One region of the Exiguobacterium sp. ZOR0005 genome, then DNA from elsewhere that is predicted to be linked to it. Evidence: riboswitches for the same ligand, from Rfam matches in the RefSeq annotation. Region 1 holds a riboswitch; the other holds the start of a gene.
What was found. Region 1 has a riboswitch for S-adenosylmethionine ahead of msrA (peptide-methionine (S)-S-oxide reductase MsrA). Riboswitches for the same ligand answer to the same signal wherever they lie in the genome.
Positions count from the first base shown of each region.

Region 2: linked by a shared signal. The riboswitch ahead of L971_RS13385 (methionine ABC transporter ATP-binding protein) and the one ahead of msrA (peptide-methionine (S)-S-oxide reductase MsrA) in region 1 are both predicted to bind S-adenosylmethionine.

Region 1 is NZ_JTLB01000024.1:27,395-35,100, reverse strand. Features, by position in the region: gene L971_RS10680 (hypothetical protein) at 112-318, shown strand; gene L971_RS10675 (hypothetical protein) at 488-790, shown strand; gene L971_RS10670 (hypothetical protein) at 1,119-1,511, shown strand; gene L971_RS15300 (transposase) at 1,489-1,713, opposite strand; gene L971_RS15070 (hypothetical protein) at 2,194-2,340, opposite strand; gene L971_RS10660 (hypothetical protein) at 3,245-3,874, opposite strand; gene L971_RS10655 (hypothetical protein) at 4,278-4,883, opposite strand; gene msrA (peptide-methionine (S)-S-oxide reductase MsrA) at 5,141-5,665, opposite strand; SAM riboswitch class I at 5,733-5,832, opposite strand; gene L971_RS15185 (hypothetical protein) at 5,877-6,038, opposite strand; gene L971_RS10640 (amidase family protein) at 6,155-7,561, shown strand; gene rlmN (23S rRNA (adenine(2503)-C(2))-methyltransferase RlmN) at 7,636-7,706, shown strand, end outside.
Region 2 is NZ_JTLB01000031.1:86,685-94,390, reverse strand. Features, by position in the region: gene L971_RS13420 (acetyl-CoA C-acetyltransferase) at 1-153, shown strand, start outside; gene L971_RS13415 (acyl-CoA dehydrogenase family protein) at 167-1,951, shown strand; gene L971_RS13410 (hypothetical protein) at 2,037-2,765, shown strand; gene L971_RS13405 (arsenate reductase family protein) at 2,811-3,164, shown strand; gene gcvH (glycine cleavage system protein GcvH) at 3,213-3,596, shown strand; gene L971_RS13395 (PTS transporter subunit IIC) at 3,639-4,691, opposite strand; gene L971_RS13390 (thioredoxin family protein) at 4,876-5,133, shown strand; SAM riboswitch class I at 5,588-5,693, shown strand; gene L971_RS13385 (methionine ABC transporter ATP-binding protein) at 5,772-6,800, shown strand; gene L971_RS13380 (methionine ABC transporter permease) at 6,790-7,452, shown strand; gene L971_RS13375 (MetQ/NlpA family ABC transporter substrate-binding protein) at 7,484-7,706, shown strand, end outside.

The DNA of each region.
Region 1 (7,706 bases):
AAAATGACCATGTTTTCTAAACAAGCCCTAGGGCTTACGTGAAATTAGGCGAGATGTTGCATTCTTTGATGCAATGGATCATGAGGCTATCAACAGGAGAGGATGATTCAGATGGACAGCTACCAATTAGATCAACAGACGATGGACGAGATGACGGAGGTATTGCTTCGACGCCTTCCTGACCGGCTTCAAGAAGATTTTGACGACTTAAAACTTGTGAGCATGGATCTTCTTTGTGATGTGAAGGAAAGGGAACGCTTGACCCACTTCACCGTCTTTTTCAATACAAATATGCTTCGACGGAATCGTCGTACATAAGAATATACAGACGCTTGTATACATTTATACATGTAGATTTGTATACGTGTATAAATGTATATGTGTATACAATTTTTAAAAGTCTTCATTTCTGTAGGTTCATGAACAAGGACTGAACTGGCTCTGGACGGGGAATCGTTCTATAAAGAACCGGAAGGGGTGAGACGTGATGGAGGAAGGGCGACTTGATCACTATCCGTTCGAAGGGTTGGATCCGTTCGTCCGGTTCGATGAAGGACGGAACTCGCCTTACTTCCGCGTGGTGATCTATCTGGATGCAGAAGCGCGTCCGATCAAGAAAGTGTATCTATACGGGACATGGGTGGTGGCGGATGGGGACGTCAGTTTCGTCGTCTCAGAGCTATCCAAGGGTGTATTCGAATATGAAGTGATGCATGTCCATTGGCTCGTGAAGTATCGGTTCGAGGATTGGGGCGTGTCTGAGGACGGGGCATGGGAGAAGGAATGGTGATTCGGGCTCATGCGTGAGCGTCTAACGCCTTAGGGCGAAGTCGCTCAACGCACCGGTGCCCCCCTGACGGCCCGATAACAAGAGTTGCTGGCTCACCGCCGCATCTCTATGTTCCTGTACCTTTCTGACGGGAGGCACGGAGCGTAAGGACAACGTCAAAAGCAAGAGCGTGGGCGCGTCTCACGCCACGCGATAAAAAAGTATTAAAAAAAGAATAAGGCTTATTGCATAAAATTTTACAAATTAAGGGTTAGAAAAGTACTATTTTTTGGATTTATAATTTTTAATTGGACAATAAATGGTATTATGAGAGAAAGGAGGAGTACTAATGTTTAAACGATTTTCACTTGCTTTTTTAACAATGATTTTAGCTATTGCTACATTATTTATCGCTGCTAAAAACTCGGTAGGTGATAATGTTATTTCATTTGATCAGCCAGAAGTAATGAAAATTTCGATTGGCATTGTTGTGTTACTGTTTCTTCCACCTCTTATTCTATCTTTTTTTAATAATAATGTTGTAAAAGTGATAAATGCAGCATACCAAGCTTTCATTGTACTTACATTCCTTGGATTGATTCCTGTAGGGTTTATGATTCCAAATGGAATGATGACTATTATCATATCTATCTTAGGTACAATTGTAAGTATAGCTAGTGTATTTGTTGTCATATTTAACACGCCGAAAACAAGTAATTCTATTTCCTACGATGGTCCTTGAAGTCATCGGTCTGTTCGTATTCGCACTGTTCGCTGTGCTCTCTCGATTTCAACGATATGCTATAGGATTTGGACTTGGCACCGTCCTTGTAACAGCCCTCTCGTAACGGGCACTGCTTGCACAGCTCGATGTTGAAGAAGTGGCTCTCCACCTGGTTCGTCCCGACGTTCTTCCGCCCGCCACGGACTTTGCGGACGGCCATGTGCCCGGCTGGGCAGACATAACGATCGGCATCCTTGTTGTAGGTGAAGCCCACGATACGGTTCGGTGCCGGCATATAGACTTTGGAGTTCAACGGCGCGACGAGCTTGCATCCTTGCGAGGCGGCATAGATCAGGTTGTCGCGGCTCGAATAGGCCCCGTCACCTACGATGTGGTCGAACTCGGCTCCCGCGTGGTGATCTATCTGGATGCAGAAGAACGTCCGATCAAGATTGTGTATCTATACGGGACATGGGAGAAGGAATGGTGATCCGGGCTCATGCGTGAGCGTCTAACGCCTTAGGGCGAAGTCGCTCATCGCACCGCTGCCCCCCTGACGGGATGCACGGAGCGTAAGGAAAATTCAAAAGCAAAAGCGTGGGCGCGTCTAGTGACACGCGAGGAACACCATTCGGCCGAATGGTGTTTTTGATTGGAATCCAGTCAATTTTTTCTTATTTATGATGATACGTCGGTTCTTTTAAATCAAATCAACGATAGCTTGATCATCTTTATTACTGTTTTGGACAGATAAATAAAAAAAGTCATTATGTAAGCATTTTCTCGCCGTGAATATTTGGTCTGCTTTTAATTCTTCAGGTAACTCGCTCCATCCCATTCGTTCCATCTCGATAACTCTTCCTTGCGTCTCTGTGACATATGTAAGGATATCTATTCATATAGTCATGAGCTTATAAGCTAGTAGATTTCAACTAGGAAGAGGGCAGTTGCTTCTATTTTAATTAGGGGATCATCCTCTTATTCATTGTATTTTGATTTTTTTATAATCTCATACTCAATAAGACATTATGTTTATGTATACATCTTCTGGCTCTCGATTCGTATAGAGGTATAAAGAATTTTCTGTACACTTGTACTATCTATTTTGCGTTAACGCTACCGCTTCTTCAAAATAAAAAAGACTAAGCACCACAATAAACTATACCCTGAGCAATAGACTTTTTTAGTGTCTACTACTCAGGCTACAGTTTAATTAAAAATGTGTACTTTTTCTAAACAAGCCCTGGCTTGTTTGAAACAACACTAGGGCTTACATGAAAATAGACAAGGTATTGCTTGTTTGAATACGGGGTATCGTTAGGTTACCAACAGAAGAGGGTGATTCAATAGGACAGTTTCCAACTAGACCAACAGACGATGGACAAGATGACGGGGCTGTTGCTTCGACGACTTCCTGAACATTACGAGGATCGATAAGAAGAATTTAAACTTGTGAGCATGGACATTCTTTGTGATGTGAGAGAAGGAGAACATTTGACCGACCTTACCGTCTTCTTTAGTACAAATATGCTTCGCCATAATCGACATACATAAAAACAAAAAGACGTTCGTATATTTTCATACAATCTTTCTGGTAAATGTTTTTCTTCAAGCAAAAAACACCTTCGATGCTAGCACATTTTAAAAATTGTACCACGCCGAAAGTGTTTTTATATTATCTCAAGACAATTAGGGTACCCCCGTCCAATTTATGTGCGAAGGGTATTTTTCTTACTTTGGTTTCAATTTTTTTAATAAGTTACCCCTAGAATGAAGGGTCTCAATGCAGTATATGATTCTGGGATGTTAATCCATTTCTCTAAATATGGATCATAGTAACGGCCACTCTTGATTCCTTTTCTTGAATTCCATTCTCCTTCAAATAAGTAGTCTTTCTCACTTCTTAAATATATCTCTAAGCGTTCATCTGAATTTTCATGCTCGTCCAGTCCCTGTGTGTCTGGTCCCAAATGTTCCTCGAGCTCTTCAGAGGAAAGATTAGAGTAATAGGACCATTTTTCTGGACCGGCCAAATATCTAAGACCTTCATAGAGGGAATCGAACTTTAGGAATTCTCGTCTTGTTTCAAATTCTTTGGAGTCTCGCCATTCGTATACGGTGAGCCAGCGTTGAGCGAAATCGAACAACCTGAATGTCCCTTCGCTTAAATCAGGTTCGGACTTGTCATGAGTCACAACTTGTTCTGTACCGTCTGAGTATTTGATATAGTTTATGAGTTCACCTGACATCTCTTTGTTCTCTAAAAAATCCAATAGTTCCATCTCTTTATCATTGAGTAATTCTATCAAAGAGATTTCCTGTTCAGAATTCATCTCTTGATACATGATGACCAGGTTTTTAATGCTACAGATTTTCAGCATCAGTACCTCCCATACTGTAGTTTTTGGATAGAACTGTGTTACTTGCAGATTTTTACTTGATCCATCTGCTTATTTACGAATACCCACGCGATAAAACTTACCATCGACATATGTATCATATTGAAAGAATTTCTCACCTTTATATTTCGCGAAGTCAATCGATTACTATAGCTATCGGCGTACCAAAACAGCGACTAAATAACCTGGGCACGATAGAATTGTGGACCCAGGTATTCAAAGTCGCCTGACAGATTATTTATTGTCTTATTTTTTTGGTTTAGTTCAGAAAAGTGAGTTTTTTGATTTTTTTCAATTAAACGATATTTTATGTGATACTAGGCTATGAATTTGACTTTGAGACGCATTACTCACTCACATAAGACCGTTATGGTAACAGCATCGTTTAATACTGAAGGTCTATATATAATTGTCTGAAAATCTCCATTGAAGGCTCAACTTTAATCCACTTTTCAAAAACATGGTCAAAATAACGCCCTTCTTGTCGAATGAGCTCCCTAGAATTAATCAAGTCTGTATCAAGATACATCTTCATCTGCTCTTCATTCGTAGCAATCTCATCTCTAGGTTCAAATGGAGAACCATATATTTTTATGATTTTTTCTTCCGATAATGTTTTAAATTCTACATAATCCTCGGGGCTGAGTTGTTCAGCAAAGGCCTCGTAAAGAGAGGCATATCTCTTAAAAGGCTCACCGTCATAAATTTCTTTTTTGTATAACCATTCATAAATCATTCTCCATGTGTACAAAAAGTTTTCAATAACATAGCCCCAAGTCATATGAATTTCATTTCTTGCTAAAGTGACGCGTTGACTTGCTCCGTTAGAATATCGTGCATCATAGTGTAATTGGCCATTAATAGTAGTATCTTCAATAAAGCTATCTAGAGATATATTGAGTTGTTTTGTCATTTCCGCAAGAGGTATTTCCTCAGTGGTTCCCTCAGCTTCAAATGTGATGTTTAAATAGGTGACTATTACTGGATTCATAGATCCTCCTAAAAAATATTAATTGAAATGCCAAAACTGTTCCATAGGAGAGAATTGATAAACTGTAAGACTTGCAGATTTATCTTTATAAAAATTTTATTCTTACTTGATCTGACCTTCCATTGATTTGAATTTTGTACATTTTACTTTTTTTTATTGAAGTTCACATGTTGTCATTATAGTACCTAATCCCGAAATAGTTGAAAAGACGCGACCCCATCAAATCGGCCGCGTCTTTTCAAATTCAAGTATACACGTTAAATCTTTTCTGCCCACGCGACATCAATGAATGCATCACGCCCGGAAATAGCTCGGTCTTCCTTATAATGTTTCGGATTCTTTTTATGGAAATCCTGATGATATTCCTCTGCCGGATAGAACGTGTCAGCTGGCAAAATCTTCGTGACGATCGGGTCCTTGAATCGTCCGCTCGCCGCGAGTTCGTCACGGCTCTTATCGGCGGCGATGCGTTGTGCTTCCGTGTGATAGAAGATGGCCGGCGCATATTGCGTACCACGGTCCTGGAACTGCCCATCGGCGTCGGTCGGGTCCGTTTGGATCCAGTAGAGTTCTAATAAGCGTTCATAAGTGAACAGTGACGGGTCGAACGTGATCTCAACGACCTCGTAGTGACCGGTCGTGCCGGTCTTCACTTGCTCATACGTCGGGTCGTCGACGTGTCCGCCCGTATAGCCGGAGACGATTCCTTCAATCCCAGGTAGTTCCTCGAACGGGGTGACCATGCACCAAAAACAGCCGCCCGCGAATGTTGCTTTTTCCATCTAAAAAATCCCCCTCTGTACTCATTGTCCAAATAAAAACGCCCATGTCATCGACATGAGCGTTCTGTCATATCGTCCAAGGCAGCGCCTTGCTGGAAGTAGCACCTTGCGTAGGCAGGTTGCTGTGAAGTCATAGAGCCAGGTCTCTCGTTCACTCAAGATATCGATATGTAGTTGGTGACAGCATCATACCATCCCGCCTGAATCGACGTCAACGGTTTGGATGTCGCTTGAGCTTATAGAGCGTGGCGCCGACGATGAAACAAAGGAGCAGGAGCGACAAAAACGGCGCGTACGGGACATCGTTCCCGTATAACTGCAGAAAGAACAGCGCGAAAACCGACAGTAAGACGAAAAGATAGGAACGAGACATGGGAACCTCCGTGATCGTTTCCTCTAGTGTATCAAGTCGCTCGTCCTTTGGCGACAAAAAGAGGGAATCGGACACGAGTGGCGAATACCGGACTATCGACCGAAGGAGGGACTTACATGACAGACCAAATTGATTTGTTAGAGTTGGATATCGAGACCGCCCATCGCGGTTATAAAGAAGGAACGTTCACGGCCCGTGACGTGACGGCGTATTATTTGAGCCGAATCGCAGAGTGGAACGATACGCTGCACGCTGTCCTTCAAGTGAACCCGGATGCGTTGTTCGAGGCGGAGGCTTGTGATCGCGCCTACCGGAAAGGGGTACGCCTGCCGCTCCTCGGCATCCCGGTGCTCATCAAAGACAACGTCGAGACGGACGGGCTAATGAAAACGACGGCGGGAGCGATGGCTCTTTCGGATCATTTCGCGCGTCGAGACGCCGATCTCGTGCGGCGCTTGCGTGAAAACGGCGCCGTCATCCTCGGCAAAGCGAACTTATCGGAGTGGGCCAACTTCTTGACCGAGAACATGCCGAACGGATGGAGCGCTGTCGGCGGACAGACGAAAAATCCATACGGTGACAATCTAGACGTCGGGGGATCGAGTTCAGGATCAGCTTCCGCCGTCGCCGCCAACTTGACACTTCTCGCCGTCGGCAGCGAGACGAGCGGATCGATCGTGCATCCGAGCGTCCACAATAGTATCGTCGGAATCAAACCGACCGTCGGACTGATCAGTCGGAGTGGCATCATCCCGATCTCTCGGTCACAAGACACGGCCGGGCCGATGGCGAGAACGTTGCGTGACGCGGTACTTGCGCTCGAAGCGATGTGCGGGTCCGACCCGTCCGACCCGGCGACGATGCATACACCTGCCGGTCCGCCGTACAGCACGTGTCTGGACGAACGGCAGGCGGTCGGGATGCGAGTCGGTTACGTAAAAGTCGATTTATCGGCAGAAGAACAGACGCTCTACGATCAAGCGCTTCTTTTGCTAAAAGAGAGCGGCATCGTACTGGTCGAAGTGGAGTCACCGAACGACGAGTCTCTCGACCAGGGCGATATTTTGTACCATGAGTTCAAACTCGGGATCGAAGCATATCTCGCCACGACGTCGCTCCCGTATAAAACACTGACCGATCTGATCGAATGGAACGCCGCCCATCCGGAGGCGATCCCGCACGGACAAGTGGCGTTTGAGAAAGCAGATCGGCTCTCGGGCCGCCTCACCGAAGCCGCTTATTTGAAACGCCGTTTGGATGACGTCCGGTCCGCGAAAACCGCCGGACTCGACCGTCTGCTCAAGAATGATACGTTGCACGGCCTCGTGTTGCCGCATGACTTTAACTACGACATGGCGGCCAAAGCGGGACATCCGACGATCACGATCCCATTTGCCATCAAACAGAGCGGTGCCCCGTTCGGGCTCTCGTTCACCGGAACGAGTTTTTCCGAGCGTGACTTGATTCGTCTCGCTTATGCGTTTGAACGGCATGTGACCCGCCCACTCCCGAAGAACGTGTAAGAACGGAACGTTGCACCCGTCGACGCGGTCCGCTACAATGGGAATTATGCGGATTGAAGAAAGGACAGATAGCAATGAAACCATCTATATACGAGCTGACGTTTGATCAGCTCACGGACGTCTGTGTCGATTTTGGATACAGCGC
Region 2 (7,706 bases), on a different contig from region 1:
GCCATCGCCCTCGGGCACCCGCTCGGTTGTACGGGCGCGAAACTCGCGGTCTCGATCTTGCATGAGATGAAACGACGCAATGAAAAGTATGGGGTTGTGACGATGTGCATCGGTGGCGGAATGGGCGCTGCTGGCGTCTTCGAATTACTATAAGGGGGAATTGACTATGGAACGGACAGAACACGAATTGATTAAAGGCGGTAGCTTCGTCATCGACGCACTCGACGCGGATCGTCTCTTCACACCGGAAGACTTCTCGGATGAGCATAAGATGATCGGTGACACGACGGCGAGCTTCGTCGACGACCGTGTCATGCCGGTGCTCGGACGCATCGAGAAACACGAGTTCGATCTTTCGGTCGAATTGTTGAAAGAAGCGGGCGAGCTCGGTCTCCTCGGTGCGGACGTGCCGGAAGAGTACGGCGGCTACCAGCTCGACAAGATCTCATCATCGATTATCACCGAACGGTTCGCCAAAGCCCGTTCGTTCGCACTCAGCTATGGCGCGCACGTCGGGATCGGGACGCTTCCAATCGTCTTCTTCGGAACAGAAGAGCAAAAGCATAAGTACTTGCCGAAGCTCGCGACCGGTGAATGGATCGCGGCGTACGCGCTCACAGAGCCAGGCTCAGGGTCGGACGCGCTCGGTGCGAAATCGACGGCCGTCTTGAACGAGGCCGGCACGCATTACGTGTTGAACGGTGAAAAGCAATGGATCACGAACGCTGGTTTCGCGAACGTCTTCGTCGTCTACGCGAAAATCGACGGCGATAAGTTCAGCGCCTTCATCGTCGAGCGTGACTTCAAAGGTGTCTCGACAGGTGCCGAAGAACAGAAGATGGGTATCAAAGGGTCATCGACACGGACGCTCATTTTAGAAGACGTTGAAGTCCCAGTCGACAACCTCCTCGGAGAAATCGGTAAAGGACACGTCATCGCCTTCAACATCTTGAACGTCGGTCGTTACAAACTCGCCGTCGGCGCGGTCGGTTCATCGAAACGCGCGTTCGATCTCTCGGTCCAGTATGCGAACGAACGCAAACAGTTCAAGACGCCGATCAGTCAGTTCCCGCTCATCCAAGAAAAATTAGCGACGATGGCGGCGAACATTTACGCGATGGAGAGCTCGGTGTACCGCACGGGCGGTCTGTTCCAAGACAGCCTCGACGCCCTCGGCGACGACAACATGCGTGACGGCTCGAAAGTCGCCCAAGCGATCGCCGAGTACGCGATCGAGTGCTCGCTCAACAAAGTGTTCGCCTCGGAGACGTTCGACTACGTCGTCGACGAAGCGGTCCAAATCCACGGCGGTTACGGCTTCATGACCGAGTACGAGGTCGAAAACTTGTACCGTGACTCGCGCATCAACCGCATCTTCGAAGGAACGAACGAGATCAACCGGTTGATCGTGCCGGGCACGCTTCTGAAGAAAGCGATGAAAGGCGACTTGCCGCTCCTCGCGGAAGCGCAAAAACTTCAAAAAGAGCTCATGAGCTACATGCCGCAAGAACTTGACGGTTCTCCGCTCGCTCGTGAGAAGATGCTTCTATCGAACATGAAGAAAATCAACTTGATGGTCGCCGGCACGGCGGTCCAGAAATATCAGCAAAACCTGCAGAACGAGCAAGAGATTCTCGCGAAGCTCGCCGACATCATCAGCGCCATCTATGCGCTCGAGGCGGCGATCGCCCGGACGGACAAAGCGATCGGCCGTACCGGTGAAGAGAAGAACGCCCAAAAAGTCCGCTACACGGAAATCTTCGCCGAGCAAGTGTTCAAGCAAGTCGAACTCATGGCGAAAGAAGTGTTGTACGCGGCGGCATCAGGCGACGAGCAACGTATGCTTCTCTCAGCGATGAAGAAGTTCAGCCGCTATCAGCCGATCAATGTCATCGGCACGAAGCGCGAAGTCGCAGCGAGCTTGATCAAAGCGAACAAGTTCATCGTATAAGAAGAGAGAAAGGGTCGGCCGGACGCGGTCGGCTCTTTCTTTTTTGTGACAGGACCTCGTACAATGGATGAAGGAGGGGATATGGATGAAACGAGATGACTTGCTAGAACGGATGGATGCGATTGGCCGTTCCGTGGCAGAGTATGAGGGCACGCTCATGCTCCTTGCACTCGGCTCGGTCGGCCTCGAGACGGACCGGCTCGACGACTATTCGGACCTCGACTTCTTTTTAATTGTTGAGGACGGTCAGAAGGCCCGGTTTATCGACCAGTTAGATTGGCTCGAGGTCGAGCCGCTTGCCTACCAGTTCCAGAACACGAAAGACGGACATAAGGTCATGTATGCGGACGGGATTTATGCCGAGTTCGCTGTGTTCGACTTGCCTGAGATGCCTTCTATCGCTTACACACCGGGGCGAATCGTCTGGAAACGTGACGACGCGCTCGAAGCGTTTGCTACGCCAAAAATCATCGCACAGGCTGCTGGCGCCGCTTATTGCTATGAAGAGGCGCTGACGAACCTATATGTCGGCCTGCTCCGCGAGCGGCGGGGTGAGCGGCTCGCAGGATTCGAGCTCATCCAAGTATCGGCCGTCAACAACGTGTTGAAAGCACACGGGGAGACGAGTGACCCGTTCAATCCGACCCGGCGCGTCGAAGTTCAACATCCGGAGATGATTGCGTTTCTCGAGCAAGGGGTACTTGGATATGGACGTTCCGTCGAGGCGGCTGCCGCCATCCTCGCCTACATCGAAGAACGCCACCCCGTCAACGCGACGCTGAAACGGGAAATCGAACGTTTGCTTCGGACGTGATACCGAGAAACGAGATATGCTACATTAACAGAAGAGGTGATGAACATGGTGACAATATACGGCTATCCGCCGTGCAGCACGTGCAAGAAGGCAGAGAAATGGTTAAAGGAGAACGGCATCGACTATACATACGTCCATATCGTCGAGGCGACGCCGGCGAAAGAAGAGTTGGCCGAACTGTGGAAGCAGTCAGGCCTGCCGCTCAAAAAGTTCTTCAACACGAGCGGGCAAGTGTATCGGAATGAAGGCATAAAAGACAAACTGCCAAACTTGTCAGAAGACGAACAACTCGACCTCCTCGCTAGCAATGGTATGCTTTTAAAGCGTCCGATCGTGACGGACGGGGAAAAATCGACGGTCGGTTTTTCAGAAAAGTCGTTTACAGACGTTTGGGGCTAAGTGCTATAATACACGTGTGAGTCTAATTTATTTGAGGGGGAAGTTAGGATGAGCAAAGTACCTGCCAATTTACGTTATTCAAAAGAACACGAATGGGTTGAAGTGAACGGAAGCGTGGCCCGCATCGGGATCACAGATTTCGCACAAAGCGAACTCGGGGACATCGTGTTCGTCGAACTTCCTGAAATCGGGGGCACGATCCTAATCGATGAGCCGTTCGGATCGGTCGAGTCGGTCAAGACGGTCTCAGAGCTTTACGCACCAATCTCTGGGAAAATCACAGCGGTGAACGAATCACTCGCCGATTCACCAGAACTCGTCAACGAAGCACCGTTCGAAGGCGCTTGGATGATTGAAGTCGAATTGAATGACGCATCAGACGTCGACAAGCTCATGTCGGCCGAAGAATATGAAGCGATGATTCAAGGCTAAACAAAACCCGGTTTCTCTTCACGAGAAGCCGGGTTTTATCGTTCATTCGAAATCGAGGCGGTAATGTTCCGGGCGGATGAGCGGCGTCCGGTTGAACAATTTGAAGAAGAAGACACCGAGCGCGATCGGGATGAGACCGAACAAGACGATGACGAGCAAGACGTTGAAGAGCGCGAAGCCGCCTGGCATCAAATGAAGCGCATTGATCGGTCCGATGAGCCCCGAGACACCGAACCCGGCACTGATCGGGGTGCCTTCAATGCGGAGGATACCGGCGAGCGCTCCGAGGATGGCCGCGTTCGCGAGCACCGGCAGCATCATGATGGGACGACGGATGAAGTTCGCCATCTGGATTTTCGGTGACCCGAGGAAGTGGGCGATCGACGTGCCGGTCGCATTCATCTGCCATCCGGCGATGGCGAGCCCGAAACCGGCTGCGACGACACCGAGGTTGGCTGCGCCGGCCGCGACGCCGGATAGACTGATCGCCGTCGCGATCCCGACCGTCGAGATCGGGGAGACGATGATGAGTGAGAACGCCATCGCGATCAAGATACCCATGACGACCGGCTGGAGTTCGGTCATCGTCATGATAATCGTCCCGACGTACGTCGTGATCTGTGAGATGTACGTGAGCAGGAACGAGCCGATGCCTCCGGCGACGACGATGACCGTCATCGGCAAGACGAGTACCGTGTATGTCTTCAAGCGCGGTGCCAGCTGCATGACGAGATACGTCGCAAGCGCTGCCGTGACACCGGCTGTGATGACGTCACCGATACCAGCCATGAGGAAGGCTCCCTCTTCGATGCGGATGGCGCCGCTGCCGACGTGTGTCGCGATCCCGATCGTTCCGGCCTCGAGCGCCGTGCGTCCGAACTGCATGGCGACGGCGACACCGATGATGACGGGGAGGAGGCGCATCGCGATCGTCGTCGCGTCTAAGATGAACTGGAGCGACGGAAAATACGGCAAGATGGCTTTCGTCAATTCACCGAGCAATGCGCTCGGAATGAGGGCGATCAAAATGGCAAGGCTGAGTCCGTTCAATACGTTCATCAAGAACTGTTTTCCGGTAAGTCGTTCTTCCGTCATGTCTTCTTCACCTATCCTTCTCTTTTACTGTTATGTACAAAAGCATTAAAGTTATTGACCATACTATGCCTCTTTCGGGTGCACGTCAACCAGAAAAATGGAAGTATTCAGAATTTTTTCAAAACGAGCACAACTTTTGAATGTCTGGCCGAAGCTTTTTATAATCAGTAGAGAGGTGAGAAAAATGATTACAGACGGATTGTTATATATATACGCCCCGATGTGTGGAACATGCGCCGTGGCCGAGCGGATGCTCGCGGTCGTCGAGGCGGTCGACCCGACACTCGAGATTGAAAAGCACGATGCCAACTTTATCCCGAACGAGTTAGAAGCGTACCAAGTGAAGAGTATACCGGCGCTGTTGAAGCTTGAAGACGGCCAAGTCCGAGACCGATTGTACGCGTTTCAAAACGTGCAGCACGTCCTATCTTTCGTCAAGTAAGATGGGAACATTAGAATAATCTGAAAATTTTAAATAATCAGTTGACACAGAAAGTTCACGAATGGTATATTCATTACAACATCTTACTTGAACACAAAAATAGGACGCGATTTACTCGCGATCAAGACGTTCTCACATCGCCGAACCACTCGCTTACGCGATTTTAAGTGGACCTTCCCTTCGATTGTCCCCCAAAAAAATCAAGCGAAGGAATACCGACCGCGTAACCGTTCGGTACATGTGAGGATCGGGTGATCGACGAGCGAAATCCCCCATATTAAGGATGAATGCTCTGATCGGGCAAAAGGGGTTCATCTATGGGTTGTCCTTCCTGTGACTCAAGGTGCTACGTTCTGTGTCGTCTTCGGACGGCACCTTTTTTTATTTTTTCGCATAAAATAGTTTGACATGAAAATAATGTGTCGCTATGATAAAGCTAATCGAATAAACAACACTCTTATCAAGAGAGGCTGAGGGACTGGCCCTATGACGCCCAGCAACCGCGGAGCAATCCGAAATGGTGCTAATTCCAGCAAGGTGAGAACCTTGGAAGATGAGAGCAATCGTTGTCCGTACCGATAAAGTACGCACGTTTGCTCAAACGTGCGTACTTTTTTTGTTGTCAGGAGGGAAAGGGATTGATTCAACTACGCAATGTGGCCAAATGGTTCGACACGAAGAACGGTCGAGTCCAGGCGGTCGATGATGTGTCGCTTACAATCGAAAGCGGCGAAATTTTTGGAATAATCGGATATTCAGGGGCAGGGAAGTCGACGCTCATTCGACTCCTCAACCGTCTCGAGTCGCCATCGAGCGGCTCGATCGAGGTGGCAGGGAGCGAACTGACGAAGCTGAGCCCGAAAGAGTTACGCGGGGTACGTAAAAACGTCTCGATGGTGTTTCAGCACTTCAATCTTCTCTGGTCGCGCACGGTCGCTGAGAACATCAGCTTCCCGCTCGAGCTGATTGGTGTACCGGCGAGCGAGCGCAAGCGCCGCGTCGAAGAACTCGTCGATCTCGTCGGATTGACGGGACGAGAAGACAGCTATCCGTCCCAACTGTCGGGCGGTCAAAAGCAGCGAGTCGGGATTGCCCGTGCGCTCGCTACGAATCCAGAAGTGCTCCTCTGCGATGAAGCGACGAGCGCGCTCGACCCGAAGACGACTGACTCGATTCTCGAGTTGCTCGTCAGCATCAACAAGAAACTCGGACTGACGATCGTGCTCATCACGCACGAGATGCACGTCATCCAAAAGATTTGTCACCGTGTCGCCGTCATGGAAGCGGGGAAAGTCGTCGAGATCGGTCAAGTCGCCGACGTGTTCCAACACCCGGAACAACCGATCACGAAAGAGTTCGTCAAACAGATCGGCGCCGTCGACGACATGTCGCTCACGTTCGAACATTTGAAGGCGCGCTATCCGAGCGGTCAAATCGTCAAGCTGAAGTTCTTGAACGAGACGGCCGAACAACCGATTCTCTCAGACGTCTTGAAGACGCACGATATCGGGTTCAACATCATCGGCGGGAACGTGACGCAGTCGCAAGTCGGCGCGCTCGGGACGCTATTTATTCAACTGATCGGAGAGCCGGCTGAAGTCGAGCGGGCCATCGCCTCAATCCGATCGCAGGCAGTGGAAGTGGAGGTGGAGAACGATGTTTCCTAACGTAGACTGGGAGATCATGCTCGAAGAGACGTGGCAGACGATTTATATGACGCTCGTCGCCGGTGGCGCGACGTTCGCCTTCGGTCTCGCACTCGGGATGATCCTTTATGTGACGAACGAGCCGCTCATGATGAAGAATCGGACGATTTACACGGTCGTCAGTGCGTTCGTCAACGTCTTCCGCTCGATCCCGTTCATTATTTTGATCATCTTGCTCATCCCGTTCACGAAGATCGTCGTCGGGACGATCCTCGGTTCGACGGCGGCGCTCCCGGCGCTCATTATCGGGGCAGCCCCGTTCTATGCCCGGATGGTCGAACTCGCACTTCGTGAGATCGACCGCGGTGTCATCGAGGCGGCCGAATCGATGGGTGCGACGAAATGGCAAATCATCTATAAAGTGTTGTTCCCTGAGGCACTCCCGGCCATCGTGTCGGGGATCACGGTCACACTCGTCGCGATCGTCGGTTATACGGCGATGGCAGGTGTCGTCGGCGGGGGAGGCCTCGGTAACTTGGCGTTCCTTGACGGGTTCCAGCGTTCGCGGAACGACGTGACGTTCGTCGCGACCGTCCTCATCTTAGTCATCGTCTTCGTCATCCAGTTCATCGGAGACCGACTCGTCACAAGAATTGATAAGCGTTCAGCTTAATCACATAAAAAAACATTTGGAGGGTTCACACATGAAATCATGGAAAACAGTACTCGGTTTAACGGCAGCATCAGCACTCACCATTCTCGCGGCTTGCGGCGGGGATTCAGAATCAGGCGCAGGCGACGACAAGACGCTCGTCATCGGTGCATCGAACGTCCCGCACGCGGAGATTTTGGAGCACGTCAAAGATGAATACGAAGCAAAAGGCTACAAGCTTGAAATCACGAAGTTCCAAGACTACGTCCTCCCGA